DNA from 2 places in the Pelomonas baiyunensis genome. Region 2 is predicted to be linked to the other one. Evidence: riboswitches for the same ligand, from Rfam matches in the RefSeq annotation. Region 2 holds a riboswitch; the other holds the start of a gene.
What was found. Region 2 has a riboswitch for thiamine pyrophosphate ahead of ACG01O_RS20075 (TonB-dependent siderophore receptor). Riboswitches for the same ligand answer to the same signal wherever they lie in the genome.
Positions count from the first base shown of each region.

Region 1: linked by a shared signal. The riboswitch ahead of thiC (phosphomethylpyrimidine synthase ThiC) and the one ahead of ACG01O_RS20075 (TonB-dependent siderophore receptor) in region 2 are both predicted to bind thiamine pyrophosphate.

Region 1 covers NZ_JBIGIB010000007.1:144,892-159,845, forward strand. Annotated here, with positions in the region: gene ACG01O_RS20955 (bifunctional hydroxymethylpyrimidine kinase/phosphomethylpyrimidine kinase) at 9-1,556, opposite strand; gene ACG01O_RS20960 (thiazole synthase) at 1,568-2,356, opposite strand; gene thiS (sulfur carrier protein ThiS) at 2,359-2,562, opposite strand; gene ACG01O_RS20970 (FAD-dependent oxidoreductase) at 2,544-3,569, opposite strand; gene thiC (phosphomethylpyrimidine synthase ThiC) at 3,575-5,425, opposite strand; TPP riboswitch at 5,510-5,630, opposite strand; gene ACG01O_RS20980 (PEP-CTERM sorting domain-containing protein) at 5,725-6,234, opposite strand; gene ACG01O_RS20985 (efflux RND transporter permease subunit) at 6,496-9,735, opposite strand; gene ACG01O_RS20990 (efflux RND transporter periplasmic adaptor subunit) at 9,746-10,942, opposite strand; gene aroC (chorismate synthase) at 11,403-12,500, opposite strand; gene ACG01O_RS21000 (CBS domain-containing protein) at 12,601-13,068, opposite strand; gene ACG01O_RS21005 (O-acetylhomoserine aminocarboxypropyltransferase) at 13,142-14,446, shown strand; gene ACG01O_RS21010 (alpha/beta fold hydrolase) at 14,443-14,954, shown strand, end outside.
Region 2 covers NZ_JBIGIB010000006.1:321,627-336,580, forward strand. Annotated here, with positions in the region: gene ACG01O_RS20055 (di-heme oxidoredictase family protein) at 1-374, shown strand, start outside; gene ACG01O_RS20060 (zinc ribbon domain-containing protein YjdM) at 519-860, opposite strand; tRNA gene ACG01O_RS20065 (tRNA-Asn) at 923-998, opposite strand; tRNA gene ACG01O_RS20070 (tRNA-Asn) at 1,066-1,141, opposite strand; gene ACG01O_RS20075 (TonB-dependent siderophore receptor) at 1,178-3,298, opposite strand; TPP riboswitch at 3,368-3,473, opposite strand; gene ACG01O_RS20080 (NAD(P)/FAD-dependent oxidoreductase) at 3,571-4,608, opposite strand; gene fdxA (ferredoxin FdxA) at 4,624-4,947, opposite strand; gene cobA (uroporphyrinogen-III C-methyltransferase) at 4,944-5,738, opposite strand; gene ACG01O_RS20095 (sulfate adenylyltransferase subunit 1) at 5,738-7,024, opposite strand; gene cysD (sulfate adenylyltransferase subunit CysD) at 7,024-7,989, opposite strand; gene ACG01O_RS20105 (phosphoadenylyl-sulfate reductase) at 7,986-8,750, opposite strand; gene ACG01O_RS20110 (DUF934 domain-containing protein) at 8,747-9,241, opposite strand; gene ACG01O_RS20115 (nitrite/sulfite reductase) at 9,327-11,042, opposite strand; gene ACG01O_RS20120 (sulfite exporter TauE/SafE family protein) at 11,054-11,821, opposite strand; gene ybiB (DNA-binding protein YbiB) at 11,940-12,863, opposite strand; gene ACG01O_RS20130 (outer membrane beta-barrel protein) at 12,926-13,507, opposite strand; gene ACG01O_RS20135 (outer membrane beta-barrel protein) at 13,679-14,251, opposite strand; gene ACG01O_RS20140 (ornithine cyclodeaminase) at 14,558-14,954, opposite strand, start outside.

The sequences.
Region 1 (14,954 bases), on a different contig from region 2:
CGCCCGGGTCAACCCGCCAGCGTGGGCCGCGGCCAGCCGGGCTCAGGGGTCAGCGGCATGCCGGCCCCGCTGCGCCACGCCGCCTGCCAGTCGGCCACCGGGGTGCTCAGCAAGCCCCGCACCACGCAGCCCGCCGCCGCACCCGTGGCGGCCACCTGCACCAACTGTTCTGGCGCGAGCACGCCGCCAATGCCCACCACCGGCATGGGCGCCATGGCCGCCCACCACGCCAGGTTGCCCAGCCCCTGCGGGTGCCAGGGCATGTCCTTGGTGAGCGTGGGCCAAACCGGCCCGCAGGCCACGTAGTCGGGCGCCCAGGCCACGGCGCGCGCCAGTTCCCACAGGCTGTGCGAGCTCAAGCCCAGCCGCAGGCCCTGCGCCCGGGCCTGGGCCAGATCGGCCCGGTCGGCCGCGTCCAGGGCCAGCAAATCCTCCTGGCCCAGGTGCACGAAGTCCACGCCCAGCGCGAGCGCCGCGCGCCAGTGGTCGTTCAAGATCAAGGTGCGCCCCAAGCGCCGGGCCGCGTCGCGCGCTGGCTGCACCTCCGCCGCCAGCCGGGTGCGCCAGGCTGCGCCGGGTTCCTGCGCGCCTCGCTTCATGCGCAGCTGCACGGTGCGCAGGCCAGCCTCGAACAACGCGGCGGCGTGCGCGCCCCGGTCGGTGATGCCGTACACGCCCTCGACGGCCGGAGGCGCAGCTGGGGCGTGCGCCCGACCCGGCCAAGAACTCGGCGCGTGCGAAAACAAGCCCGGCAACAACGCCGGGTCGGTGATGAAGGCGCCACGGGGCCGCACCGGCCCCGCACCGGCACCCGGCGGCGTGCCGAACGACGCGTCCGGCTGCAAGCCCGAGGCGGTCAGCATCTTGGCCAGCACGACGGCGTCGGCGGGCACAAAGCCGCGCGCCAGGCCCGCCGCCAGGGCGGTGGCGAAACAGCAGCCCGTGCCGTGGTGGTGCTGCGCGCTGCGCCGGGGCAAGCCCAGCCAGCCCTGGGCGTGGGGGCTGTGCAACCAGTCCAGCGCCAGCGGGCCGGGCTCGTCGCCGCCGGTGATGCACACCGTCTCCACCCCCAACGCCACCGCCTGCTGCGGTGCGCTGCCCTCGCCCACCAGCCGCGTGGCCTCCCGGCGGTTGGGCGTGACGGCCGTGGCGCGGGGCAGCAACTCCTCGCGGTAGGCGCGCAGCAGTTCCTCGGTGGCAAACGAGGCGCCCGTGGTGGCCCCCAGCACCGGGTCCACCACCAGGGCCACCGGGCCGCGCTCGCGCAAGCGGTCCACCCACCGGGTGACGACGCGCAACTGCGCCACGCCGCCCAGCAGCCCGGTCTTGACGGCCACGGGCGGCAGGTCGTCGGCCAGCGCAGCCAGTTGCGCGTCCAGCTGCTCGGGCGGCACCGGCCACACGGCTTGCACCGCCACGCTGTTCTGTGCGGTCAGTGCGGCCGCCACGGGGCACAGGTGCACGCCGGCCGCATCGGCTGCGCGCTGGTCGGCACTCAAGCCCGCGCCGCCGCCGGTGTCCAGCCCGGCCACGCTCCACACGATGGGGGGCTTCATGCGAGGCGGCGTCATGCGATCAGGAACGGCCGACCGCCCACCGGTGTGCTGGCCACGGCCATGGCCTGCGGCGCCATGACGCCCGCCTCATACCCCAGCCGCCCCGCCTCGATCGCCCGCGCGAACGCGGCCGCCATGCGCACCGGGTCGCCCGCCTGCGCCACGGCCGAGTTCAGCAGCACTGCGTCCAGCCCCAGCTCCATCGCCTGGGCCGCGTGCGAGGGCGCGCCAATGCCAGCGTCCACGATCAGCGGCACGCCGGGCAGGCGCTCGCGCAACGTGCGCAGCGCAAACGGGTTCAGCAGCCCCTGACCCGAGCCGATGGGCGCGCCCCAGGGCATCAGCACCTCGCAGCCCACATCCAGCAGGCGGCGGCAGGTGACGAGGTCGTCGGTGCAGTACGGAAACACCTGGAAGCCGTCCTTCACCAGCGCCTCGGCAGCGGTGACCAGCTCCCACGGGTCGGGTTGCAGCGTGTACTCATCGCCCACCACCTCCAGCTTGATCCAGGCGGTGTCGTACAGCTCACGCGCCATGTGGGCCAGGGTGATGGCCTCTTGCGCGGTGCGGCAACCGGCGGTGTTGGGCAGCAGGTGGCCGCCTTGCACCTGCAGCACCGCGCGGATGGTGGCTACAAAGCCGTTGTCGCCCGCCGCGGCCAGCGTGCGCTTGAGGCCCACGGTCAGCACCTGGGCGCCACTGGCCTGCAGGGCCTGACCCAACACCGCAGGCGACGGGTAGCCGGCGGTGCCGAGCAAAAAGCGGCTGCGCAGTGCGCGGCCATACAAGGTGAAGGACATGGTCATCCGCCCGTGATGGGTTGAATCAAGGTCAGCGCGTCGCCCGGCTCGATCAGCGTCGAGTCGCGCAGGGCTCGGGGCACGAAACGGCCGTTCAGGGCCGTGGCCACGTCGTTCGGCGCACGGCCCTGCTCGGCCAGCAGCGCGGCCACGGTCAGGCCAGCGCGCCACGGCTGGGGGTGGTGGTTCAGGGTGAACTCAGGCATGAGAGGGCTTTCTCGGCCAGCGCCGGGGCCAGCAGCCAGCCGTGGCGGTACAGGCCATTGATGCGCAGCAGGCCGGGCTCGTGATGCAGCACGGGGCGGTGATCCGGCAAGGCCGGGCGCAGCTGGGTGTCCAGGTGCACGATGCGTGCCTCGGCCAGGCCAGGCAGCACGCTGTGGGCCGCGGCCATCAGCTCCACGGCACTGCGCAGGCTGACGGGCGAGCGGTCTTCGCTTTCCACCTCCGAGGCGCCCACCACGATGAGGTCGCCCGGCCGCGGCACGAGGTACACGCGGTGGCGCGGGTGCATCAAGCGCACCGGCCGCTGCAGCACCACGCCGGGCGCGTGCAGCCACACCACCTCGCCGCGCACACCGCGCAGGCGCGGCAGGTCGGGCTGCGCACCCAGGCCCCGGGTGTCGATGGCGAGGTCGGCGTCCAGCACGTGGCCGTCGTCCAGTTCAAGCCGGTTCGGCTGCACGCGGGCCACACGGCGGCCCCAGCGCCAGTCCACCCCTGAGGCGTCTTCCGCCAACGCAGCGAGCATGTCGCGGGGCAGCACCTGGCCTTCGCCCGGCAGTTGCCAGGCTTTGAGGTCGGGCGCGAGATGAGGCTCCAGCGCACGCAAGGCCGCACGGTCCAGCGCCTGGGGCGCGGGCCCGTCATCGGGCTGCACGCGCGCCAGCACCCGCTGCGCCGCGCCCAGGTCGCTGCCATGCGCCAGCAGCAGGCTGCCCGAGGTGCGCACCAGCTCCGGCCGGCCCAGCGCCTGCGCGATCTGCGGCCACAGCGTGAGCGAACGCCAGCCCAGTTCGGCAATGTCGGGCTCGGCGTGCTCGCGCTCGGCCAGCGGGCTCAGCATGCCGGCGGCCGTGAAGCCCGCCGCCGCAGGGTCGCGCGGGCCGCTGGCCGCGTCCACCACGCGCACGCGGTGGCCCGCCCGGGCCAGCTGCCAAGCCAGCAGCCGGCCCATGACGCCGGCGCCGGCCATCGCAATGTCCAGCGGCATGGCGCTCAAGCCGGGTGGATGGGGACGTAGAACTCGCCGCCGCCCGCCTTGAACTCGGCCGACTTGGCCGCCATGCCTTGCTCGGCGTAGTCGCGCACGTCTTGGGTGATCTTCATCGAGCAGAACTTCGGCCCGCACATGGAGCAGAAATGCGCCTCCTTGGACGAATCCTTGGGCAGGGTTTCGTCGTGATAGCTGCGGGCGGTGTCCGGGTCCAGGCCGAGCGCGAACTGGTCGTTCCAGCGGAACTCGAAGCGGGCCTTGCTCATGGCGTCGTCGCGCGCACGGGCGCCGGGGTGGCCCTTGGCGATGTCGGCCGCGTGGGCGGCAATCTTGTAGGCGATGAGCCCTTGCTTCACGTCGTCGCGGTCGGGCAGGCCCAGGTGTTCCTTGGGCGTCACGTAGCAGAGCATGGCCGTGCCCATCCAGCCGATCATGGCCGCGCCAATGGCGCTGGCGATGTGGTCGTAGCCCGGTGCGATGTCAATCGTCAGCGGGCCCAGCGTGTAGAACGGCGCCTCGTGGCAGTGCTTGAGCTGCTCGGCCATGTTGGCCTGGATGAGGTGCAGCGGCACGTGGCCCGGGCCTTCGATCATGGTCTGCACGTCGTGCTTCCAGGCCACCTTCGTCAGCTCGCCCAGTGTGCGCAGTTCGGCGAACTGGGCCTCGTCGTTGGCATCAGCCGCGCTGCCCGGTCGCAGGCCATCGCCCAGCGAAAAGGTCACGTCGTAGGCCTTCATGATTTCGCAGATCTCTTCGAAGTGCGTGTAAAGGAAGTTCTCTTGGTGATGCGTGATGCACCACTTGGCCAGGATGGAGCCGCCGCGCGACACGATGCCCGTGCGGCGCCTCGTGGTCATGGGCACGAACGGCAGGCGCAGCCCGGCGTGGATGGTGAAGTAGTCCACCCCCTGCTCGGCCTGCTCGATCAGCGTGTCGCGGAAGATGGCCCAGGTCAGGTCTTCGGCGATGCCCCCGACCTTCTCGAGTGCTTGGTAGATGGGCACGGTGCCGATGGGCACGGGCGAGTTGCGCACGATCCAGTCGCGCGTGGTGTGGATGTTGCGGCCGGTGGAGAGGTCCATCACGGTGTCGGCCCCCCAGCGGATGCTCCACACCAGCTTCTCGACCTCCTCCTCGATGCTGGAGGTGACGGCCGAGTTGCCGATGTTGGCGTTGACCTTGACAAGGAAGTTGCGGCCGATGATGGTCGGCTCCAGTTCGGTATGGTTGATGTTGGCCGGGATGACGGCGCGGCCCCGGGCGATCTCGTCGCGCACGAACTCGGGCGTGATGACGTCCGGAATCGCCGCCCCCAGCGCATCGCCCTTCAAGCGCTGCTCGCGTTCGGCGTCGGACAGGTAGGCCTGCATCCACTCGCGCTTGCCGTTCTCGCGCAGCGCCACGAACTCCATCTCGGGCGTGACGATGCCGCGCCGGGCGTAGTGCAGCTGGCTCACGTTGGCGCCGGCCTTGGCCCGGCGCGGCTGGCGTTGCAGGGCTGCGGCCTCGGCGCGCAGCGCGGCGATGCGCTCGTTGTCTTCATGCTTGCCGCCATCGTCCAGCGCCACGCGGGGGCGGCCGGCGTAGGCCTCGGTGTCGCCCCGGTCGGCCACCCAGGTGGCGCGCACAGCGGGCAGGCCCTGGCGGACATCCAGCGTGGCGGCGGGGTCGGTGTAGGGACCGGAGGTGTCGTGCACGATCACCGTCTCGCCGTTGGTCAGCGCGATCTCGCGCATGGGCACGCGCAGGTCGGGCCGGCTGCCGGTGATGAAGGTTTTGCGGGAGGCGGGAAACGGCTCCCGCGTGAGCGACAGGCGGTCGGCGAACGAGAGGATGGGGTCGGGGGCATTCACAGCAGCGGTCTCCTGGAGCAAAGGGTTGCGTTTGCTCCGTGGCCGCCTGTGGATGCAGGGCGCGGGTGGCCCCACGCCTGCACGCCTCATGGCATGCGCTCTCCTTACGCCGGTACTAGCCGGTTCAAGTTCACGGGTTCGGTCGGTGACCGTCTCAGCGTCTGGGCTTGGCTTTCGCCACGCCCGAGCACCCCGGAGCGGGCGCGATTCTGCAGGCATTCGCCCGCGCTCGCCAAGCCCGGGCAACAAAAAAGGCCCCGAAGGGCCTTGTCAGTGAACTGCGCTGCGCGCTCGCGGTCTCAGGCGCGGCGGCGAGCCAGACCCAAGCCCAGCAGCGCCAGGCCCACCAGCGCCACGCTGGCCGGCTCCGGCACGGCGTTGGGGTCACGCACGGTGAAGGCCAGCGGGCCGCTGGCGAAGTTGCAGCCGTAGTTCTGCAGGTTGGAGTTCAGGCATTGCCCGGTGGTTTCCACGGTGCCAGAACCGGCCACATCGGCGGTGAAGTCGAGCAGGAACAACGACGGGTCGGTGTCCCAGCTGGCGTTCACGAAGTTGCCCAGCACGAAGTTCTGCAGCGTCAGTTGCGGGGAGCCATCTTGCGTCAGCAGCCCGCCGCCCGAACCGCCACCGTCCACTTCGCCCGGCGTGGTGAAGCCTTGCAGCACCACTTCCACCTGAAACGCCTGACCCAGCACCAGGTTGTTCAGGTCCACGCCACCCACGCCGCGCATCAGCAAGGAAGGCGCGGCGCTGGCAACCAGCGCCGTGGCGGCAAGGGCGAGGCCAACGAGGGTGTTTTTGAACTGCATGTCCGTCTCCGGTGATTTATGACGCAGGGTATGCAATTCCCAGGCCAAGCGCCACCTTCCCTATGAAACATCTGGTTTCCGATGGCGTGGTGTAAAGCCAACCGACACCAAACTAGGGATACCCGCTGCCCAGCCGCTTGTTGCAGTGCAACAGACACCACAAAGAAAAATGGCCGACCCGGTTGGGTCGGCCAAAGCGCAGGAGCGCGCTCGAGGGAGATTCAGAGGCGGCTGGACGCCGCGGCATGGGTGGCTGTGAGCTCAGTCCTTGTCTGCCGGCATGGCGCCGGGCATGCCGTGCACGGGCAGCACGCTGCCGGCGGCATCCGCAGCCGGCGCGGTGGCCTTTTTGTCACGCACGAGGTAGCTGTACAGCACCGGCACTACCACCAGCGTCAGCAACGTGGAGGTGATGACGCCGCCGATGATGGCCCGGCCCATGGGGGCCTGGATTTCGCCGCCGTCGTTCAGCGCAATGGCCATCGGCAGCATGCCGAACACCATGGCGGCGGTCGTCATGATGATGGGTCGCATCCGGATGAGACCCGCCTCACGCAGCGCCTCCGCCACCGTGGCGCCGGCCTTGCGGGCGTGGTTGGCAAAGTCCACCAACAGGATCGCGTTCTTGGTCACCAAGCCCATCAGCATCACCAGGCCAATCATCGAGAACACGTTCAGCGTGGAGCGCCACAGCAGCAGGGCCAGCATCACGCCAATCAGCGCGAGCGGCAGCGAGGCCATGATGGCAATGGGCTGCACGAAGCTGCCGAACTGGCTGGCCAGCACGATGTAGATGAAGATCACCGCCAGGCCCATGGCTGCCAGCAGGCCGTTGAAGGCCTCGGCCTGCTGCTTGCCGGCGCCGTCCACCTTGAAGCTGATGCCCGGGGGCAGCTGCGTGGCCTTGATGAGCTTTTGCACATCGGCGTTCACATCACCGCCCGGGCGGCCTTGCACGCCGGCAAACACGGCCTCGCGGCGCTGCAGGTTTTCGCGGCGAATCACCTCGGGGTTGAACACCGGCTGGATGGTGGCCACCTGGTCCAGCGCGATCGGGCTGCCGTCCTTCGAGAACGCCACTGGCAACTGCGCCATTTGCTCGATGTGCTCGCGCTGCTCACGCGGCAGGCGCAGCAGCACCTCCACCTGGTTGCCGTCCGGCGTGGTCCAGTAGGTGGCCACCTCGCCGTTGACGTAGGCGCGCAGCGACGCGGCAATTTGCGGCGCAGTCAGGCCCAGCTCACGAATGGCGGAGTCCTTCAAGCGCACGGCGTAGGCCGGCACGCCGGGCTTCACGGTCGTGTCCACGTCCACCGCACCCGGGATCTTCTTGATCTTCTCCACCAAGTCGTTCGCGCTCTGCGTCAGCAGTTCGGAGTCCGCACCCAGCAGCGTGATCCAGATCGGACGGTTGAAGCCCACGCTGACCTCCACGCCCGGAATGCGCGAGATGTCGCCACGGATCGCGTCTTCAATTTCCTTTTGCGTGCGGCGGCGCTCGCTGCGCTCCACCAGCGAGATGTTCAGCGACGCCTGGTTGCGGCCGGTGGCCATGCCTTCGCCGGTGCTGCCCACCACGGTGGACACGGTCTTGATCTCGGGGTAGCCCTTCAAGATTTCTTCAATCTGCGCCACCTTGGCGCTGCCGCGCTCCACGCTGGACGCCACCGGCATGCGCAGGTTGATCTGCGTGAAGCCGTTGTCGGTTTCCGGCACGAACTCGCTGCCCACCAGCGGCGCCAGCATCAGCGCCACCACGAAGCTCGCGAACGCACCCCACATCACCAGGCCGCGCGGCGTGAGCGTGGCGAAGCGCCACACCCGGCGGGCGCTCTTGTCACGCTGACCGTTGGCCAGGAAGGGGCGACCGTAGGCCGGCACCGGCGGCACGAACACGCGGTAGCGGCGGCCCGAGAACGCCCAGTCGATCAGGCGCTCGTAGCCGTTGTGCAGGCGGTCCATCGTCCAGTCGGTGGCACGAATGGCGTGGCCCAGCACCGGCCACTGGCGCACGCGCGGGTTCACCGGGTCGTGCCACACCGACGACAGCATCGGGTCCAGCGTGAAGCTCACGAACAAGCTCACCAGCACCGCCACCGCCACCGTGATGCCGAAGGGGTAGAAAAACCGGCCAATGATGCCGCCCATGAAGGCCACCGGCACGAACACCGCGCAAATGGCGAAGGTGGTGGCCATCACGGCCAGGCCAATCTCGTTGGTGCCATCGGCCGCCGCCTGGTGGTGGCTTTTGCCCATGCCCACGTGACGCACGATGTTCTCGCGCACCACGATGGCGTCGTCAATCAACAGGCCGATGCACAGCGACAGCGCCATCATCGTCATGAAGTTCAGCGTGAAGCCGAACGCCTGCACCGCAATGAAGCTGGAGATGACCGCAATCGGCAGCGTCAGGCCGGTGATGATGGTCGAGCGCCAGCTGTGCAGGAACATGAACACGATGGCCACGGTCAGCAGCGCGCCTTCAATCAGCGTGTGCTTCAGCCCGGTGAGCGAGCCCTTCACGAAGTCGGAGTTGGCGTAAATCAGGCGCAGCTCCACGTCCTTGGGCAGCGTCTTGCGCAGCTCTTCCATCGCCTCCTTCACGGCCTCGCCGGTTTGCACGATGTTGGCGTCTTGCTGCTTGAAGACGTTGAAGCTCACGGCTGGCTGGCCGTTGATGCGGGCGATGCTGTCGCGCTCACGCTCGCGCTCCACCAGCGTGCCCAGGTCGTTCAGCGTCAGTGCCAGGTTGCCGCGGCGGGCCACCACCATCTGGCCGAAGGCCTTGGGGTCTTTCACGCGGCCTTCCACCCGCAAGATGGCGTCGGCGTTGGTGTCGCTCAACAGGCCCACGGGCTGGTCGGTGTTGGCATCGGCCAGCGCCTTGGCGATTTCGGCCGGCGTCACGCCGTAGGCGCGCAGGCGCAGCGGGTCGAGGTCGATGCGCACTTCACGCGTCGTCATGCCGCCCACATCCACCTTGGCCACGCCTTCCACGCGGCCCAGCCGCTTGGAGACGATCAGGTCCGCCATCATCGACAGCTCACGCGAGCCGCGCGTGGGGCTCAGCAGCGCCAGCACCACGATGGGCTGCGCGTTGTCGCCCTGAAAGCGCGACACCGTGGGCGGCTTCGCATCCCGCGGAAAGGCCGACTGCGCCAGCGCCACGCGGTCACGCAGGTCTTGCATGGCGCGGCTCATGTCGGTGTTCAGCGTGAACTCCACGCTCGCCTGCACGCGGCCCTCAAAACTGCGCGACTGGATGCGGTCCACGCCGGCAATGGTGTTGATCGCCTCTTCCAGCGGCTTGGCAATTTCACGCTCCACCGCCTCGGGGCTGGCGCCGGGGTAGCGCACGTCGATCCAGGCGCCGGGCAGCGAGATGTCGGGCATCTGCTCCACACCCAGCTTGGCGTACGAAAACAGGCCCAGCACGCACAGGGCCACCATCACCATGGTCGCGAAGACCGGGTTCTGGATGGAAACGCGGGTCATCCACATGGCCGGCTCCTTACTGCTGCGCCGGCGCCGAAGCGGCCGCCACCTTCACGGCGGCCGCAGACCCGGCTGACGACGCAGCCGGCGCGCTCTTCGCCGCCACGAGGTTGGCCTTGTCGCCTTCGCGCAGGTTGTCAAAGCGCGCGGCCAGCACTTGCGAGTCGGCCTTCAGCCCGCTCAACACCTCCACGCGGCCCTCGCGCGCATCGCTGCGGCCGGTGGTGACGATGCGGCGCGCCAGCGCCCCGTTCTCAATCATCCACACCTGCTCTTGGCCCGAATTGCGACTGATGGCCGCCAGCGGCACCGTCAGCCGCGGCGTGTCGTCGCCCAACACCACCTTGGCCACGGCGTACTGCCCGGCGCGGAAGGTCTCCTTCGCATTGGGCAGCACCAGCGTCACGCCAATCGAGCGCGTGCCGGGCTCGGCCGCCGGGGCGATGCGGTCAATGCGCGCCTCCACCGGCGTGTCGGTGCCCTCCACCTTCACCTGCACCTTCATGCCCGGCTGCAGGCGCGCCACCTCGTGCGTGCCCACCAGGCCGGCGAGCTCCAGCTTGGAGAGGTCGACGATGGTCAAGATTTGCTGCTCCGCCGCCAGCTTCTCGCCCGGCAGCGCATGCCGCTTGGACACGATGCCGTTGATCGGCGCCACCAGCGCCGCCTGGCGCAGGGTCACCTGCATGGTTTCCAGCTGCGCCTTGGCGGCCTGCCAGTTGGCGCGGGCGGCCTCATACGCGGCGCGCGAGGTTTCCAGCGCGGTGGGCGCGATGAAGTTGTTGTCTGCCAGGCCCACGTTGGCCTTGTGCGTGCGCTCGGTCTGTTCCATCTGGGCGCGCATGGCTTCCATGCTGGCGCTGCGCTCGGCCACGCGGTGGCGCAGTTCTTCCAGGTCCACCTGGCCCAGCGGTTGGCCGGCGTGCACACGGCTGCCCTCGCCCACCGCCAGGTTCAGCAGCGTGCCGTTGCTCTTGGCCCGCACCACCACCGTGCCCGGCGCCACCAGCGGGCCGCTGAACTCCACCACCGCCGGCATGGCCGCCAACGTGGGCTTCACCACCTCGCCGGCCACAAACTCCAGCGCCGGCTTGGCCGCTTCTTCACCCGGCTTCTTGGGGGCCTCGCCCTTGCTCGCCATCACGGCGAAGCCTGCACCACCCACCAACAGCACCACCGCCGCGATGCCACCCACCTTGAACGACTTGCGCATGACTCCCCCAAACACTTTCTGAAACAGACATTTGCAGTCTAGAAATCGCGCCTCCACAGCGCAGCGCGCTTGTGACGAAACGCGGTTTGCGGGGGCTGAGCTGCACCGGTTGACGGTCAGGCCGCCGCGTGGGGCGACGAAATGCAACGGGCATGGATCAAGCGCCGCAGGGCGCGCATTTCAACGGCCATGACCAATGGCATGGTGCGGGCGGGTTTGGGCATCCGCCGGCTAGAAAGTGGCTCAAGCCGGCAAGATCAGATACTGCGTTGATGCGCCAACCACCCGTTTCTGAGACCGCGCTGCCGCAACAGCGGCTTGGGCCTGCTCGACGGGGCTAACAACATGCTGCAGGGTCGCCCACGGTGGGTTTGGCCTACCGGCAAGGCCAGTTGATCGCTCGCGCGAGCGGGCGCTGCAGACGCCGGGCACCAAGCCCGCCTGAGCCAGCCTGCGCCGCTCAGCGCTGCCCGCGAATGGCTCCGATGGGCAGCACCACGTCGCCGCACTGCGCGCGGTGGCGCAGCGCGTGGTCCATCAGCACCAGGGCCAGCATGGCCTCGGCGATGGGAGTGGCGCGAATGCCCACGCAGGGGTCGTGGCGGCCGAAGGTTTCCACGACTGACGGGTTGCCCGCGCGGTCGATGCTGGCCTTGGGGCTGCGAATGGAGCTGGTGGGCTTGATGGCGATTTCGGCCACGATGTCTTGCCCGGTGGAGATGCCGCCCAGCACGCCGCCGGCGTTGTTGCTGGCAAAGCCCTCCGGCGTGAGTTCGTCGCCATGCTCGGTGCCCTTCTGGGCCACCGAGTCAAAGCCGGCGCCAATTTCCACGCCCTTGACGGCGTTGATGCCCATCAGGGCATAGGCGATGTCGGCGTCGAGCTTGTCGAACAGCGGCGCGCCCAGGCCCACAGGCACGTTCGTGGCTTCCACGCGGATGCGGGCGCCAACCGAGTCGCCAGCCTTGCGCAGCGCGTCCATGTAGGCTTCCAGCGCCTCGATCTGGCTGGTGTTGGCGGCGAAGAAGGGGTTCTCGCCCACGTGCTGCCAGCCTTCGAAGCCGATTTCCACTTCGCCCAGCTGCGTCATGCAGCCGCGGAACTCGGTGCCGTAGGTCTGCTTCAGCCATTTGCGGGCCACGGCGCCGGCGCCCACCATGGGGGCGGTGAGGCGGGCGGACGAGCGGCCGCCGCCGCGCGGGTCGCGCAGGCCGTATTTGCGCCAGTAGGTGTAGTCGGCGTGGCCGGGGCGGAACGTGTCGAGGATGTTGCCGTAGTCTTTGCTGCGCTGGTCGGTGTTCTCGATCAACAGGCAGATGGGCGTACCGGTGGTGAGGCCCTCGTACACGCCCGACAGGATCTTGACCGCGTCGGGCTCGTTGCGCTGCGTGACGTGGCGGCTGGTGCCGGGGCGGCGGCGGTCCAGCTCGGGCTGGATGTCGGCCTCACTCAGCGCCAGCCCGGGCGGGCAGCCGTCGATGACGCAGCCGATGGCCGGCCCGTGGCTTTCGCCGAAGTTGGTGACGCGGAAGAGTTCGCCGAAGGTGCTGCCTGACATAGCCTGCAAGTTTAGGCGGGCCAGAAACACCAAAGCGGCCGCAAAGGCCGCCTTGTCGGGTTGCGAACCGCGGGGTGCGGTGCGCGGGTTGCGCCGGCCGTCAGAGCTTGGGCTCGGCCTCGGCGGCGTTTTCTTCCACCGGCCAGTCGCGGATGTAGGCCTTGAGCATGCGGTTCTCGAAGTCTTGGCTGTCCACCACGGCCTTGGCGACGTCGTAGAACGAGATGACCCCCATCAGCGTTCGGCCGTTCATGACGGGCATGTAGCGGGCGTGGCGGCCCAGCATCATGCGGCGCACTTCGTCGATCTCGGTCTCGGGGGTGCAGGTCAGCGGGTGGTCGTCCATCACGGTGCGAACGACCGTGGTGCCCACGGCGCCACCGTTCTTGACCACGGCTTGGATGACTTCGCGGAAGGTGAGCATGCCGACGAGGTCGCCGTGCTCCATCACCACCAGGGAACCGATGTCGCGCTCGGCCATGACGTCCAGCGCGTCTTTGAGCGCTTGATCGGGCGCGACGGTGAACAGGGTGCCGCCTTTGACACGCAGGATATCGACGACTTTCATGGGGGCCTCCGAGGGAAAAACGCCCGGGCAACATAGCACACAATGCCCGCGACTCCACCCCATAGAAAACACCATGCCAGGTTTCGACACCCTCGCCCTGCATGCCGGCGCCGCGCCCGACCCGGGCACCGGCGCACGGGCAACCCCGCTGCATCTGAGCACCTCGTTCGTTTTTGAGAACGCGGAACACGCGGCCTCGCTGTTCAACATGGAGCGCTCGGGCCATGTGTACAGCCGGCTGTCCAACCCCACCACCGCGGTGTTCGAGGAACGCATGGCGGCGCTGGACGGCGGCATTGGCGCCATTGCCACCGCCAGCGGCCAGGCCGCGCTGCACCTGGCCATTGCCACGCTGATGGGCGCCGGCAGCCACATCGTGGCCAGCACGGCGCTGTACGGCGGCAGCCACAACCTGCTGCACTACACCTTGCGGCGCTTTGGCATTGACACCACCTTCGTCAACCCGCGCGACCTGGACGCCTGGCGCGCCGCCATCCGGCCCGAAACGCGGCTGCTGTTCGGCGAAAGCCTGGGCAACCCGGGCCTGGATGTGCTGGACATTCCCGGAGTCAGCGCGCTGGCGCATGACGCTGGCCTGCCCCTGCTGGTGGATGCCACCTTCACCACGCCCTACCTGCAGCGCCCGGCGAAACTGGGCGCGGATCTGGTCTACCACTCGGCCACCAAGTTCCTGTGCGGCCACGGCACGGCCGTGGGCGGCGTGCTGGTGGATGCCGGCTCGTTCGACTGGGACGCCGCCCACGCCGCCTCGGGCCGATTCGCCACCCTGGCCGAGCCGTATGACGGCTTCCACGGCATGGTGTTCACCGAGGAAAGCACGGTGGGCGCCTTCCTGCTGCGCGCCCGCCGCGAAGGTCTGCGCGACTTTGGCGCCTGCATGAGCCCGCACACCGCCTGGCTGATGCTGCAGGGCCTGGAAACCCTGCCACTGCGCATGGCGCGCCACGTGGCCAACGCACAAGCCGTGGCCGAGTTCCTGGCTGCGCAGCCCTTGGTGGAGCGCGTGAACTACCCGGGCCTGACCTCGCACCCCGACCACGCACTCGCCCAACGCCTGCTGCCACGCGGCGCGGGCGCGGTGTTCTCGTTCGACCTGAAAGCCGGCCGCGAACAGGGCCGCGCGTTCATCGAGTCGCTCAAGCTGTTCTCGCACCTGGCGAACGTGGGCGATGCGAAATCGCTGGTGATTCACCCGGCCAGCACCACGCACTTCCGCATGGACGACGCCGCGCTGCGCCAGGCCGGCATCGGGCCGGGCACGATCCGGCTGTCCGTTGGCCTGGAAGACCCCGCCGATTTGATCGACGACCTGAAGCGCGCGCTCAAAGTGGCAGCCAAGGCCGGAGGTGCCGCATGAAGCTGCAAGTCGATGGCCACGAGGCCTATGCCTACACCGGCGGCAAGCCGTTCAACCCTGCCCTGCCCTGCGTGGTGTTCATTCACGGCGCGCTGAACGACCACAGCGTGTGGACGCTGCTGGCCCGCTGGTGCGCGCACCACGGCTACAGCGTGCTGGCGGTGGACCTGCCCGGCCACGGCCGGAGCGCCGGCCGGCCGCTGACGTCGGTGGAAGACATCGGCGCCTGGCTGCACCGGCTGATGGACGCCGCCGGCCTGGCCGAGGCGGCGCTGGTGGGGCACAGCATGGGCTCGCTCATCGCACTGGAAGCCGCCAGCCGCGCCCGCACGCTGGTGATGGTGGGCACGGCCTACCCGATGAAGGTGTCGGAAGCGCTGCTGACCACCGCGCGCGACAACCCCGAGGCCGCGATGGCGATGGTGAACGCGTTCTCGCACTCGGTGGCCAGCGCCAAGCCGGGCTACCCCGGGCCGGGCGCCTGGTTGCGCGGCGGCGGCCTGGCGCT
Region 2 (14,954 bases):
TGCGCTGCGCAGCCTGCCACGCCACCGACTTCAAGACCGGCCCGGGCCACCTGTTCGCGGAACTGCGCAACCAGTCCATCAAGCCCTACACCGACCTGCTGCTGCACGACATGGGCGCCGGCCTGGCGGACGGCTACGTGGAAGGTCAGGCCACGGGCAGCCTGTGGCGCACCTCGCCGCTGTGGGGCATTGGGTACACGGAGAAGGTGATGGGCAATGCCGCCAAGGTCGGCTACCTGCATGACGGCCGCGCCCGCACGCTCACCGAAGCGGTGATGTGGCACGGCGGTGAAGCCGAGAAGTCGCGTCAGCGCTTTGAAGCCCTGCCCAAGACCGACCGCGAGGCGCTGCTGGCCTTCCTCAAGTCGCTGTGACCGCCGGGGCAGCCAGCCCCTGGCGCTGATACGTTGATGCGCTGAAACGTTGATGCGCTGATGTGCAAACGCCGGGCATGCCCGGCGTTTTTTCTTGGCGTGCCCGCATCGCGACGCGTGCGGGGTGAACCGCTGATCGGGCGCTCAGGCCTTCTTCACGAACTCCGACTTCAGCCCCATCGCCCCGATGCCGTCGATCTTGCAGTCGATGTCGTGGTCGCCATCGGTCAGGCGGATGTTCTTGACCTTGGTGCCCACCTTCACCACCAGCGACGAGCCCTTGATCTTCAGGTCCTTGATGACCGTGACCGTGTCGCCGTCTTGCAGCACGTTGCCCACCGCGTCCTTGATCACGCGCTCGGCCTCAGCCGTGGCTTCCGCAGCCTGCGCCTGCCACTCGTGCCCGCACTCCGGGCAAATCAGCTGGGCGCCGTCCTCGTAGGTGTACGCAGACTGGCACTGGGGGCAGGCGGGCAGGGTGCTCATGCGGTGGGCTTTCGTGCGGTGAAGAAAAAAGCCCCGCTGCTTGCGCAACGAGGCTTTTGATTTGGCTCCCCGACCTGGGCTCGAACCAGGGACCTACGGATTAACAGTCCGGCGCTCTACCGACTGAGCTATCGAGGAATTGACTTCTATGTCGGCACGCCAAGCGGTTGCAGCGTGCGTCTTGTCGTCTTTCGACGAGATTCTGTGGCTCCCCGACCTGGGCTCGAACCAGGGACCTACGGATTAACAGTCCGGCGCTCTACCGACTGAGCTATCGAGGAACAGAGCCAATGATTATAGACCTATTTTTATGAGCTTCACAAGCGAACTTCAACACTTGCTCGCACGGTGCGCGGCGCGAGGGGGTAGAGGTAGCTGTGTTCGTACTGCCAGGGCGCCTCGCGCCACGCGCGGCGGTCGGCCAGGTTGTCGACGGCGGCACGCCAGATCCAGGTCTGCTGGCCCATGGTCTGCAGGTAGCGAACGCCCGCGTCCAGCGTGGCCCAGCCCGGCACGCGCACGCTGTTGTCCGGCGTGGCGAAGCGCGCGCCTTCGTAGGTCAAGCCGGCTTGGGCTTGCAGGCCGGGCAGCAGGTCCTGGCGGAGCTGAGCCTTCACGGTGTTGCGCGGCACGTTGGGCGGTGTGAGGCCGTTGAGGGACGCATCGGCGCTGCCTTCGCGGCGCGCGCGCAGGTGCATCGCGCTCGCGGTCAGGCCTCCGCCGCTCCACTTCAGGTCGGCGCTGGCTTCGATGCCCGTGTGGTGCGCCTGACCGTCAGCGCGGCGCTCGCAGCTTTGGGCCACATCGCAGGCACCCACGTCGCGCCACAGCGGCCGGCGGATGTCGAACACCGTGAGTGCGCCTTCCACGCGCTGGGTTCCGGTCTTCAGGCCGAGTTCGGTCTGGCGGCTCTTGAGCGTGGGTAGGGCCTGGCCGGCGTTGCGGTAGCGGGAGCGGTTGGGCGCGACTTCGCTTTCGGCGCCCTGGCCCCAGCTGGCGTAGACCAGCCAATCGGCGGCGATGGCGTGGCTCAAGGCCAGCCACGGCGTGGTGACGCCTTGGCCGTAGTCGGTGCGGCGCGAGCCGTCGGTGCGCACGCTTTCGCGGTGCAGCTGCGTGTGGCGCAGGCCCAGCCAGGCGGTGGTGTCGGCGCTCAGGGCCACGCGGTCACGCAGGTAGAGCTCTTGGCTGCGTTCGTCGCGGTTGGTGTTCTCGTCGGTCAGGTCCGGGGCTGCTGGCGTGATGGCCGTGCCCTGGATGTTGCCGGTGCCGGCGTAGTTGTAGGCCTGGCGCCGAAAACGGCTCTTGAACTGGCTGGCCAGTCCGCCCACGGTGAGGTCGTGCCGCAGGCCGGCCAGTTGCACCGGGCCTCGCGCCGAGAGGTCCAGCGCGGTGGTGTCGCGGTGCTCGCCTTCGCTGCGGAAGTCGTAGAGGTCGTAGGTGCCATCGGGGCAGAAGCGGTCGGCGTAGTAGTTGCCGTCGGCGGCCGAGCAACCGTAGCCGTAGGCCAGGCGGTCGTCGGTGCGCAGGCGTTGCAGCCCCAGCGTGGCCTGGGCCTGCCAGTCAGCGCTGAGCTTGTGCTGCACACGCAGCGAGGCGTGCGTGTTGTCGAACACAACCGGCTGGCTCCAGGGCTGGTTGTTGAGGTTGATGCGCGGGTCGACCTGATGCGCGTCCGGCAGGCGGCTGCCGGTCAGGCTGAAGGCCTGCTGGCTGGGCTGGCTTTGGTGGTTGAACTCCACCTCGGCCTCCACCAGCGTGTCGGGGCTCAGGCGCCAGTCGGTCGCCAGCGCGGCGGTGTGGGCGTTGCCGCGGCTGTCGCGCAGCAGGGGCGACAGGTGGGCCGCCGACAGGTTCACGCGCACGCCGAATTCGCGTTGTGCGCCCAGGCGTTGCGAGTGGTCGACGCTGGCTTGCACCGTGCCGCCCTGGATGGCGCCGAGCATCAGCGAGGTGGCGTCATCGGCCAGCGGCCGCTTGACCACGAAGTTGACCAGGCCCGCCGGCGCGCTGGTGCCGGCCTGCATGCCGGTGGCGCCCTTGAGCACTTCCACGGCCGCCTTGTTGGCCAGCGACAGCGCGGTTTCGCCGCTGATGGGCAGGCCGTCACGGCGCAGGTTGAAGCGGTTGTCCAGCTCGAAGCCGCGCACCTTCACCGTGCTCCAGTAGCCGGTGGCGTTGTAGCTGTCGGACACTGAGGCGTCGAGCTTGGTGATGCCCGCCAGTTGCGTCACACCCAGGTCCGCCAAGCGGTCGGTGCTGAGGCTCAGCGTTTGCAGCGGCAGGCGAGCGGGTGGGTCCGAGAAACCAGCCAAGCCAGGCGCGGCTTCGGTGGCCTTGCCGCTGACGCTGACGGCGGGCAGTGACTGGGCGGCCGCGAGTTGGGCGACACAAAGCGCCGCAGCGGCGCCAAGGAGGGAACGGGTCAGGAGTGCCATCGGAAATGCAAAGCGATGGCAGGTCGGCAAACGAGAACGCGACGGGCCCGGAGACGAAGCGAATGGAGCCCTGCTGATCGGCTGCTTCCCTGCGCGAGGATTACCTCAATCAGGTTCAAAGGGACTGTCTCAGTCGCGCTCAGCCGTGGCCGGCGCAACACCCCTAGCGAAGAGCTGCCGGCACAGGGCCAGCAGCGGCGTGCAGTTTAAAAGCAAACCGTGCGCGACATGGGCCGTGCGATTCGGACCGCTGATGCGACGGGCTCGGCGGTTCAGTCGCCCGTCGGCGCGCTCACGCCCAGCCGCTCGTGCAGCTTCGGGCTGGTCGTCGTGTACTGCAAGTGAATGGGCTGGCCGGGGAAGACGCGTTCCGCGGCGGCAAATGCGGCCAGCGTGGCCTCGTGGAAGCCGCTCACCAGCAGCTTGCGCTTGCCGGGGTAGTGGTTGATGTCGCCCACGGCGTACACGCCGGGCAGCGAGGTCTCGAAGCGTGCGGTGTCCACCGTCACGAGCTTGCGCTCCAGCGCCAGGCCCCAGTCGGCCAGCGCGCCCAGGCGCGGGCTCAGGCCCAGACGCACGAGCAGGTGATCGGCCGCCACGGGGCGGGTCTGGCCGGCGGCGTCGAGGATGTCGAGGCCTTGCAGGCCGCCATCCGCGGTGCGCAGTGCGAGCGGCTGTCCCACTTCCACCTGGATGCGGCCGGCATCGCGCAGGGCTTGCAGGCGCGCCAGCAACTCGGTCGGCGCTTTGAACGCATCTTTGCGATGCAGCAGCGTCACCTGGGCGGCCGCGCCGGCTTCAGCCAGTTCGAGGGCGGCAGTGACGGCCGGCGCTTCGCCGCCCAGCACCAGCACGCGCTGGCCGTGTGCTGGCAGGCTGTCGAGCCGGTGGTGGATGTGGCGGCCCTCCAGGGCCTCAGCCCCCTCCAGGCGCAGCCGCTTGGGTTGGAATGCGCCCACGCCCGCGGCGATGAACACCGTCTTGGCCAGGAACGCTTGACCGGTGCTGGTGCGCAACTGCCAGCGTCCGTCCGGCTGTGGCTGCAGGGCCGACACCTCTTGGCCGAGGTGCAAGGTGGGCGCAAAGGGCCGCACCTGCTGCTGCAAGCGCTCCACCAGTTCGCGCCCGCTGCACACGGGCACGCCGGGGATGTCGTAGATCGGCTTGTCGGCGTAGAGCTCGATGCACTGGCCGCCCACATGGGGCAGCGCATCGACGACCTGGGCCGAAATGCCCAGCAGGCCGAGTTCGAACACCTGGAACAGGCCCACCGGGCCCGCGCCAATGACGAGGGCGTCGGTCTCGATCACAGCTGGGCGGCGGGCTTACTTGATCAGTTCGCCCAGCTTGCCGGTCTTGTCCTTCCACTCTTCGGCGTCTGGCAGCGCGGGCTTGCGCTTGGTGATGCTGGGCCACTTCTTGGCCAGCTCGGCGTTGAGCTTGATCATGTGGATCTGGTCGCCCGGCACGTCTTCCTCGGGCACGATGGCATTGACCGGGCACTCGGGGATGCAGACCGCGCAGTCGATGCACTCGTCCGGGTCGATGGTGAGGAAGTTCGGGCCTTCGCGGAAGCAGTCCACCGGGCAGACATCGACGCAATCGGTGTACTTGCAGCGGATGCAGGATTCGGTGACGACGTGGGTCATGGGCAGCTCTTGGCAGTAAGGGGCGCCTGGGTCGGGCAGATTTCAGGCGAAACGATGATTTTATTGGACGCCGGCCGGGCCGCATGCTGACCGCCGACAAGGCTGGCGCCTGTCCCGACCGTGACGACGGTCGGGCGGCCGCGGTGCAGCAGGGCGGCGGCGGCCAGGTCGGCCAGCGGGTGCTCGCTGGTGATGGCGTCGGCACAGCCCGCGCGACTGACCACCAACGTGGGCGTGTCGCCCGGCCAGCCGGCGGCCAGCAGTTGGCGGCCCAGCGCGGCCAGTTGGCGGCCGGCCATGTAAAAGACTTCGGTGTCGGCCGAGCGGGCCGCGCGCAGCTCGCCCAGCTCCGTCATGGCCGTGGTGAGGCTGACCGAGCGACCCCGGCCGCGCCGGGTGAGCGGGCGCTGGGCCTGGGCCGCAGCCGCCAGCGCCGCGGTCACGCCGGGCACCACTTCGCTGTCGATGCCGGCGTCGGCCAGGGCGATCAACTCTTCTTCCAGCCGGCCGAAGACGCTGGCGTCGCCGCCCTTCAGGCGCACGACGAGGGCATGCTCCTGCGCGGCTTTCACCAGCAGCGCGTTGATCTCGGTTTGCTTGGCGGAATGCTCGAAGCCGCGCTTGCCCACTTCCATCCAGCGGGCTTGGGGGGCGAGGTCTTGCAGGGCCGGGTCTGCCAGCGCGTCGGCGAGCACGACGTCGGCCTGACCCAGCGCGCGGGCACCGCGCAGCGTGATCAGGTCGGCGGCGCCGGGGCCAGCGCTGACGAAGATGACCTTGCCCCGTGCCATCACCAGTCTTCTTCGGTGGTGGCGGGTTGCACGTCCACCAGCAGCGCGCCGCTGGTGCGGTGGCTGGCGGGGTCGACCACGATCAAGGCGCCGCCGACGCGGTTGTCCTTGAAGGGCTCCACCGGCAATTCGTGCTGCACTTCCATCTGCACGCGGCCGATGGTGTTGACCGGCAGCTCATGCGCGTCCTGCGGCTGCAGGGTGTGGATGTCCAGCACCGAGTCGATCGCCGAGATGCGCGCCTGCACCCAGCGGTTGCCGTGGCGCACCCAGTACTTGCGGCCGGGCTTGGCGGCCTCGGTGTCCAGCCAGGCCAGCGTGGCCGGGAAGGTCTTGGTGGCGGTGGCAGAGCCGGGGGTGACGATCCAGTCGCCACGGCTCACGTCCAGCTGGCGGTCCAGCACCAGGCCGGCCGAGTCACCGGCTTGGGCGCTGGCGACGGTCTCGCCGGCCAGGCGCACTTCAACGACGACGGCCGTTTGCCGCGACGGCAGCACCTCGATGGTGTCGCCCGCCTTCACGCCGCCGTGGGCGATGCGGCCCCACAGCACGCGCGGCTGCACGCCGGTGCCGTTGGATTGGTAGGCGTCCTTCTGCACGTACTGCACCGGCTGGCTCAGCGGGGCATCGGTGCGCTCGCTCAGCGTGGGCAGGCGCTCCAGCACCTGCAACAGGCTTTCGCCGTTCCACCAGGGCGCGTCCAGCGGTTGCGTCACGTTGTCGCCGCGCAGCGCGCTGACCGGCACGGTGGCGGCCACGTTCAGGCCGGCAGCGGCGGCGAACTTGTCGAGTGCGGCCTTGACCTTGGCGAAGCCTGCGCCCGGGTCGTCCAGCGCGTCGATCTTGTTGATCGCGAACACGAGGCTGGGCACGCGCAGCAGTTGGGCCAGCAGCGAGTGGCGGCGCGTCTGCGGCAGCAGCACGACTTCGTCCTGGGTCAGGTCCAGCTTGGTGATGTCCACCAGCACGACGGCGGCGTCGCTACCCGCGGCGGCCGTGACCATGTTGCGTGTGTACTGCTCATGGCCGGGGGCGTCGGCAATGATGAACTTGCGCGTTTTGGTGGCGAAGTAGCGGTAGGCCACGTCGATGGTGATGCCTTGCTCGCGCTCGGCCTCCAGGCCGTCGGTCAGCAGGCTCAGGTCGATGGGGCGGCCGGCGGCGCGGCGCTCCAGCGTGTCGAGTTGGTCGGCCAGGATGGCCTGGCCGTCGAACAGCAGGCGGCCGATCAGCGTGCTCTTGCCGTCGTCGACGGAGCCGGCGGTGAGGAATCTCAGGGCTTTCATCAGAAGTAGCCTTCCTTCTTGCGTTTTTCCATTGAGGCTTCCGATGTGCGGTCGTCCATGCGCGTCGCGCCGCGCTCACTCACCGTGACGGTCAGCGTCTCGGCCACGACCTCGGTGGCGTTGGCGGCGGGGCTCTCCACCGGGCAGGTGCAGGTCATGTCGCCCACGGTGCGGAAGCGCACCTGCACCGTCTCTACGGTTTCCCCTTCGAGCGGCGGGGTCACGTCGGTCAGCGGCACCAGCAGACCCTTGCGGCGCATGACCTGGCGGTCATGGGCGTAGTACATCGGCGGCAGCGGGATGTTCTCGCGGGCGATGTAGAGCCACACGTCGAGTTCCGTCCAGTTGCTGATCGGGAAGCAGCGGAAGTGCTCGCCCGGGCGGATGCGGGTGTTGAACAACGTCCACAGCTCGGGCCGCTGCTCCTTGGGCTGCCATTGGCCGAAGCTGTCGCGGTGGCTGAAGATGCGCTCCTTGGCGCGGGCCTTCTCTTCGTCGCGGCGGGCGCCGCCGATGAGCGCGTCGAACTTGTGCTCTTCGATGGTCTCCAGCAGCGTCACCGTCTGGTGGCCGTTGCGGCTTTCCAGCGGGTGGCTCAGGCGGATGGTGCCGCGGGCCATGGAGTCTTCAAGGTGGCCCACCACCAGGCGCTCGCCCATGTCGGCCACGCGCTGGTCCCGGAAGGTGATGACCTCGGGGAAGTTGTGCCCGGTGTCGATGTGCACCAGCGGGAAGGGCAGCGAGCCCGAGTAGCCACTCGGGTGCGCGGCGTTCTTCATCTTGAAGGCCTTCTCGGCCAGGCGCAGCACGACGCAGGAGTCCTTGCCGCCGGAGAACAGCAGGGCGGGGCGCTCGAAGCTCGCCGCCACCTCGCGCAGGATGAAGATGGCTTCTTCTTCCAGCGCATCCAGGTGCGCGTGATCGACGTCAGCAATCATGGGTTCGGGTTTCACAGCAGCATTCATGATTTGGCGTGCAGGCCGCATTCCTTGGTGGAGTCTTCCCACCACCAGCGGCCCGCGCGAAAGTCTTCTCCCACCGCGATGGCGCGCGTGCAGGGCGCGCAGCCGATCGAGGGCATGAACTGGTCATGCAGCGGGTTGTAGGGAACCTCGTATTTTTGAACATAGGCCCAGACCTCGGCCCAGGTCCAGTCGGCCAGCGGGCTGATCTTGCGGCGGCCCGTGCCGCTGCCGTCGTCCTCATCCACGGCAACCTCGCCACGCGCGCCGCTTTGTTCGCGGCGCAGGCCGGTGATCCAGGCGGAGCGGCCGGCCAGCATGCGGCCCAGCGGCTCCATCTTGCGCACGCCGCAGCAGGCCTTGCGCAGGTCCAGGCTCTTGTACATGGCGTCGTCACCCTCGCGTTGAACGAAGGTGATCACGGCTTCGGCCACGGGCGAGAACACGGCCACCTCGCGGCTGTAGCGGGCCTGCACCGCCGGGATCAGCGCCAGCGTTTCGGCGTGCAGCCGGCCGGTGTCCAGCGTGGCGATGTCGATGGGCAGGCGGTGGCGGGCGATCAGGTCGGTGATGACCATGTCTTCCACGCCCAGGCTGCTGCTTTGCAGCAGGCCGGCGCCGTGCTGGATGCTCGCGTCACGCAGCGCCTGGACGGCGGCTTCGATCTTGGCGTCCAGCGCCGGCGTCCAGCGGGCGTACAGGCCGATGGCGTTGCCGGCGGCCGGGGCGCTCGCCCAGGGCAGGGCGCTGGCTTCGGCGCTCACGCGGCGCTCCGCTGGAACCACGGGCGGGTTTCGGCCACGTCGCCCTGGTAGAAGCCCACCGGCGCGAACAGGTCCAGCGCCTTCTGGGCGGCCGCTTGCGACTGGTCGCCGCGCAGCACCACTTCGTCGAAGCCGGTGCGGGCCAGCAGCTGCATCATGTCCACCAGCACTTCGCCCCGCGCACGGATGGCGCCGGTGAACTTGTGCCGGATGCGCAGCAGGTGGGCCTGGCTGTAGGCGCGGCCGTCGGTCCACTTCGGGAAGTCCAGCACGATCAGCGCGATGCGGTGCATGTCGGGGGCGAGCTGGTGGATGTCGGCGTCGTTCGGGAACTCGAGTGCGACTTGCACGTCTTGCGGCCAGTGGGCGCGCACGGCGTGCCATTGCTCCAGGCTCAGCAGACGGTTCGGCGCCGGATCGGGATCGGGCTTGGGGCCGTCTTCGCCGATGGCGTGTTTCCAGGGGCAGGTGGTGGCGTTGATGAATTTCATGACAGTGAGTGCCGGGCCGCCCCAAACTCACTGGCGCCCCCGCGGGGGGGAGCAGTGAGCGAAGCGAGCGTGGGGGCTTCCTTTCTTAGGCCTTCGCAGTCGAAACGCGAACAGCATTCGCGGCGGTCTTGAACGGCTCCAGCCCCAGGCGCTTCACGGCGTCGATGAAGTGCTCGCCCGCCTGGCGCTCGCGCTTGAAGGTCTCAATGACGGCGTCGATCGCGTCGGCAATCTCGTCAGCCGCAAAGCTCGGGCCGATCACCTTGCCGGCCACGGTGCCGCCGGCCAGCTGGGTGCCGTCACCGCCGCCCAGCGTCAGCTGGTACCACTCGGTGCCGTCCTTGTCGACGCCCAGCACGCCGATGTGGCCGCTGTGGTGGTGGCCGCAGGAGTTGATGCAGCCGCTGATGTGCAGGTCGATTTCGCCGAGGTCTTCCAGTTCGTCGGCGTCTTGGTAGCGCTCGGCAATCTGGGCGGCCAGCGGCAGCGAGCGGGCGTTGGCCAGCGCGCAGAAGTCGCCGCCGGGGCAGGCGATCTGGTCGGTCAGCAGGCCGGCGTTGGCGGTGGCGAAGCCGGCGGCGCGGGCGGCCTGGAACAGCGCGGGCAGGTCGGCCTCGCGCACCCAGGGCAGCACGAGGTTTTGGCGGTGCGACACGCGCAGCTCGCCGTGGCTGAACTGGTCGGCCAGCGCGGCGGCGGTGTCCATCACGTCAGCGCTGGTGTCGCCCGGGGCGATGCCCACGCGCTTGAGGCTCAGCGTGACGGCGCGGTAGCCGCTGACGCGGTGGCCGTGCACGTTGCGTTGCAGCCAGCGCGCGAAGGCCGGGTCGCTGCTGTCCAACTGCACGGGAGCTTCGGGCTTCACGCCAGCGGGGTCGACGAAGCAGGCGGCCACGCGGTCCAGTTCGGCCTGCGGAATGATCTGCTCGTGGCCAGCCGGGTCGTCGGCCAGGATGCGGGCGAACTCTTCGTTCACCGCGTCGAAGAACTTCTGGCCTTCGGCCTTCACGAGGATCTTGATGCGGGCCTTGTAGAGGTTGTCGCGGCGGCCGGCGAGGTTGTAGACCCGCACGATGGCCTCGATGTAGACCAGGATCTGCTGCCAGGGCACGAAGGCGTTGATTTCGGTGCCCGGGATGGGGGTGCGGCCCATGCCGCCGCCCACGAACACCTGGAAGCCGACCTCGCCGGCCGCGTTTTTCTTGAGCTGCAGGCCGATGTCATGCCAGCCGATGGCGGCGCGGTCCTCGGCGGCGCCGCTGACGGCGATCTTGAACTTGCGCGGCAGGTGGGCGAACTCGGGGTGCAGCGTGCTCCACTGGCGCAGCACCTCGGCGTAGGGGCGGGCATCGACGATTTCGTCCGGCGCAATGCCCACGAACGCGTCTGCCGTGATGTTGCGGATGCAGTTGCCGCTGGTCTGGATGCCGTGCATGTCGACGTCGGCCAGCAGGTCCATGACCGTGGCGCTGTCTTTCAGCGGAATCCAGTTGTATTGCAGGTTCTGGCGTGTGGTGAAGTGACCGTAGCCGCCCTGGCCGGCGAACGGGCCGTCGGGTTGGCGGTCGTACTCGCGGGCAATGCGGGCCAGTTGGCGCAGCTGGCGGCTGTTTAGCTCGCCGTAGGGCACGGCCACGCGCAGCATGGGGGCGTGGCGCTGGATGTACCAGCCGTTTTGCAGTCGCAGGGCGCGGAACTCGTCGGTGCCCAGCGTGCCCGCCAGGTGGCGTTCCAACTGGTCGCGGTATTGCGCTGCGCGGGCGCGGACGAAGCGGCGGTCGAAGTCGGTGTACTGGTACATCGAAGTAGGTCTCAGTGAATCACTTTCCAGCCGGCCATCAACAGCGAGGCGCACAGCAAGCTGCGCACCACGCCGTCCGGCAGGCGGCGGGTCAATTGGGCGCCCAGCCAGATGCCAGGCAGCGAGCCGATGAGCAGGGACACGAGCAGTTCCCAGTTCACGTTGCCCAGGCTCGCGTGGCCGATGCCGGCCACCAGCGTGAGCGGCACGGCGTGGGCGATGTCGGTGCCGACGATGTCGCGCGCCTGCATCCGGGGGTAGATCAACAGGATGAGCGTGGCGCCGATGGCGCCGGCGCCGATGGACGACAGCGACACCAGCACGCCCAGGATCAGGCCGCTGGCCACGGTGAGCGCGGGCTTGCGGCTCTCAGGAATCCAGCGCTCCAGCCGCAGGCCCAGGGCCTGCCAGCTCTTTTTGAAAGCCACCACCACCGCGGTCAGCAGCAGCGCAATGCCCAATGAGAGCGTCAGGGCCGACGCCCAGCCCTTGGTGATGCCGGTTTGGTGCATCAGGGCGATGGTGGCGATGGAGGCCGGGATGGAGCCGGCCAGCATGCGGCGAACGATGGGCCAGTTCACGTGGCCGTGCCGGGCGTGGGCCACGGAGCCGCTCATCTTGGTGAGCGAGGCAAACCACAGGTCGGTGCCGATGGCCACCGCCGGGTTGAGCTTGAACACCGACAGCAGCAGCGGCGTCATCAGCGACCCGCCGCCCACGCCGGTGATGCCGACGATCAGGCCGACACCCAAGCCGCTCGCGATTGCAATGCTGTCCAACACCCAAAAACTCCAATTGGCGGCGCCATGCCACCCGAGGGCGCGACTCTAGGGAATGTTGCGGCGCCGCAAAACGATTTAATTTTTCGGCCTATATGCCCAGGCTGAATAAGCAACCTCAGTTTGTGGCGAGTTTTTGCAGGACGGCGACCTGCTCCAGGATGCGCGGCGGTACCGGCTCCTGGCCGTTCAGCTGCGCTTGCACCAGGGCGGCGTTCTCGGCGGGGGCGCAGGCCGGGGAGAGTGGCCAGTCCAGGTCGGCGGTGTCGGCCGGGTGCAAGGGGGCGGTTTCGCCGTCCTGGAAGCCGATCAGGTGGGCCTTGCGGCGCAGGTGGGCGTAGGCCTCGCCCTCGCTGGCGCGCATCAGCAGCGCCCGCCCACCGCCCTGGCTCAGGCCGGGCAGGGCGGCGCCCATGCTGTCCAGGTACTCCGGGTGGGTCACAGCCACCACGCGCACGGCGCGGTCGGTCGGGAAGGGGTTGAGCAACTTGGCCAGGCTGTGCGCGCTGTTGCGCACGCCCATCCGGGGCCGCAGGGCCATCAGCGCGTTCAAGCCCGGGTTGAGCAATTGCAAAGGCAGCACGGCCGGCCGTTCGGTGCCCAGCACCTGTTCCGCGGCGGCCAGGCTCCGGCTGGCGGTCCAGCCCAAGGCGTCCAGCAACTCGAAGGGGCTGACGCGGCTGTCGAAATCGTGCCGGCCGAACACCAGCACCGGAATGCCCCGGCGGGCCAGCAGCCCGGCCACCAGCGGCATCAGGTTGGCCTGCTTGCGCGCGCCGTTGAAGCTGGGCAACAGCACGGTGCGCGGGCCAGCCGGGGCGGTCATGGCGGCGGTGCGGGCCTGCAGGGCGGCCAGAAAGCCGGCCACCTCATCGGCCGACTCCCCCTTCACGCGCAGCGCAATCAGCAGGGCGCCCAGCTCCATGTCGGGCACCTGGCCGTCGAGCATCTGGCCGAACAGCTGCTCGGCCTGGTCGCGGCTCAGGTCGCGCGCGCCGCGGGCGCCACGGCCAAGTTCCTTGATCAGCGGGGCGTAGTTCATAGCGCGAGTGTAGAAACGACAAAGGCCGCTTGACGCGGCCTTGGGTCGGGGCGGGCGTCGAATCAGAACGCGAAGGAGGCGCCCAGCGACACGAGGCGCACGTTGCCCTTCAACCCGTGCATTTGGGCTTTGCTGGTGTCCACACCGAATTCGAGCTTGACGTTGCCGTTGAGCGCATAGCTGACGCTGACGCCGGCCACCAGTCGGGTTTCGCTCTCAGCTGCATCCCCGTTCTGGACACCATAGGAGAAGTTGGTGCGAGTTTTCACCTGCGCCACGCCGAGGCGAGCCGCCATGCCCCAGTCGCCGCCCAACGGCAGCGCGTAGGCGCCACCGACCACGAGGGCTGAGGGCTTCAACGTGATCGTGCCGGCAGGCGTGCCGGCGATGGGAGGCGTGCTGGCGTGCGCCTTGCCAAAGTTGATGTAGCTGCCTTCCAGGCTGAAGCCGTTGCCGAGGTTGTAGCCGAAGACCAGCTTGCCGCCGGCGCCGGTGTTGTCACAGGACGTGGTGCCGGCGCAGTCGGCGTTCAGACGGGTCGTGCCCGCAGCGGCTGTGACGTAAAACGGGCTGGTGGCGGGCTCGGAGGCCTGAGCGGCGGTCGCGGCAACCAGTGCGCCCAGAACGATAGCTTTCTTCTTCATGAGAGATTTCCTGTGACTTGGAAGGGCCGGTCTGGTGGTCGGCCAACGGCGCCCTTGATGGGCTGGCGCATGCTAACGTTGCAAGCAGTGGGCTTCTGCTGGTCGAATGGTTTTTCTTTAGGGGTGCAAAAAGCCATCCTGCGGATGGCTGGTGTTGAGCAGTGAAGCGCGTCAGAACGCCATGCGTGCGCCCAGCGACACCAGGCGCACGTTGCTGCGCTCACCCTGGTACTGCGCACGGGTCGCGTCCACGCCCAGCTCGACCCGGGCGTTGGGCGTCAGCGCGTAGTTCAGGGCCAGGCCGACGATGGGCTGGGTGCTGTTCTCGCTGTCACTGCCGCTCAGCGTGCCGACTTCGGCGTGCAGCTTGGTGCGCACGCGCGCCACGCCGGCACGGCCGACCAGGCCGAGCTCCGGCGTCAGGTTGGCCGTGAAAGCGCCGCTCAACGACAGGGCCTCCGGGCGTGCCGACAAGCCCACGCCGCCTTCAGAGGCGTGGAAGTTGCCGAAGTGGGAATAGCCCCCCTCCAGCGAGAAGCCGTTGCCATAGGCGTAGCCCACGACGGCTTTGCCGCCGGTGCCGTTTCGGTCGCAGGCCTGCAGGCCGTCGCAACGGGTGTTGAGGTGACCTTGGCCGAGGGACAGCAGGCCGTAGCTGTGGGCTGCGGTGCTGAGGTTGGACGTTTGGGCCTTGGCGGCGACGGCCAGGAACAGGGCGGCCAGGGTGATCGCGGTTTTCTTCATCGGGTACTGCCTTCTTCAAGCTGCGTTCATCGGAGCGCCACGGCCGCAGGGGCGGCTTTGGCGATGGGCGACTTCGCTGTCGCCACGGCTCATGGTCGATGCGCGCCCGCAGCCGCTCTGTAGGACTGGAACGCCCACGCCCGACGGACGGCGCCCGGGGTGTGTGAGCGATGTCAGCGGACGTTACGCGCGGGCCACCCGCCGTCGCGGCGGATGGCTGGCCTCGGCCGTCGCGGCCGGTCTTGAAGAACGCGCGTGGCCGTGATGTCAGGCCACGTGTTCAGGCCAAGTGTTCAGGCCACGCATTCAGGCCGCTTGGCGATGGCCGCTCAAGCGCAGCTGGCCGAACAGGTCTTTGGGGTCGGCCATCTGCGGAATGAGGTTCAGCGGCGCGCCCAGGCCGAGCTGAAGGCTCACGTCGCGCAGCAGGCGCAGGGCCGAGAAGTCTTCCAGCGCAAAGCCGACGGAGTCGAACACGGTGACCTGCGCGTCCGTCTCGCGGCCGGCGGCTTGCCCGGCCAGCACGCGCCAGAACTCGGTGACGGGGAAGTCGGCCGGCATCTGTTGCACATCGCCTTCGATGCGCGACTGCGGTTCGTACTCCACCACCACGCGGGCCTGCTGCAGCACGCCCGGGTGCAGCTCGGTCTTGCCGGGGCAGTCGCCGCCCACGCCGTTGATGTGCATGCCCGGCTCGATCATG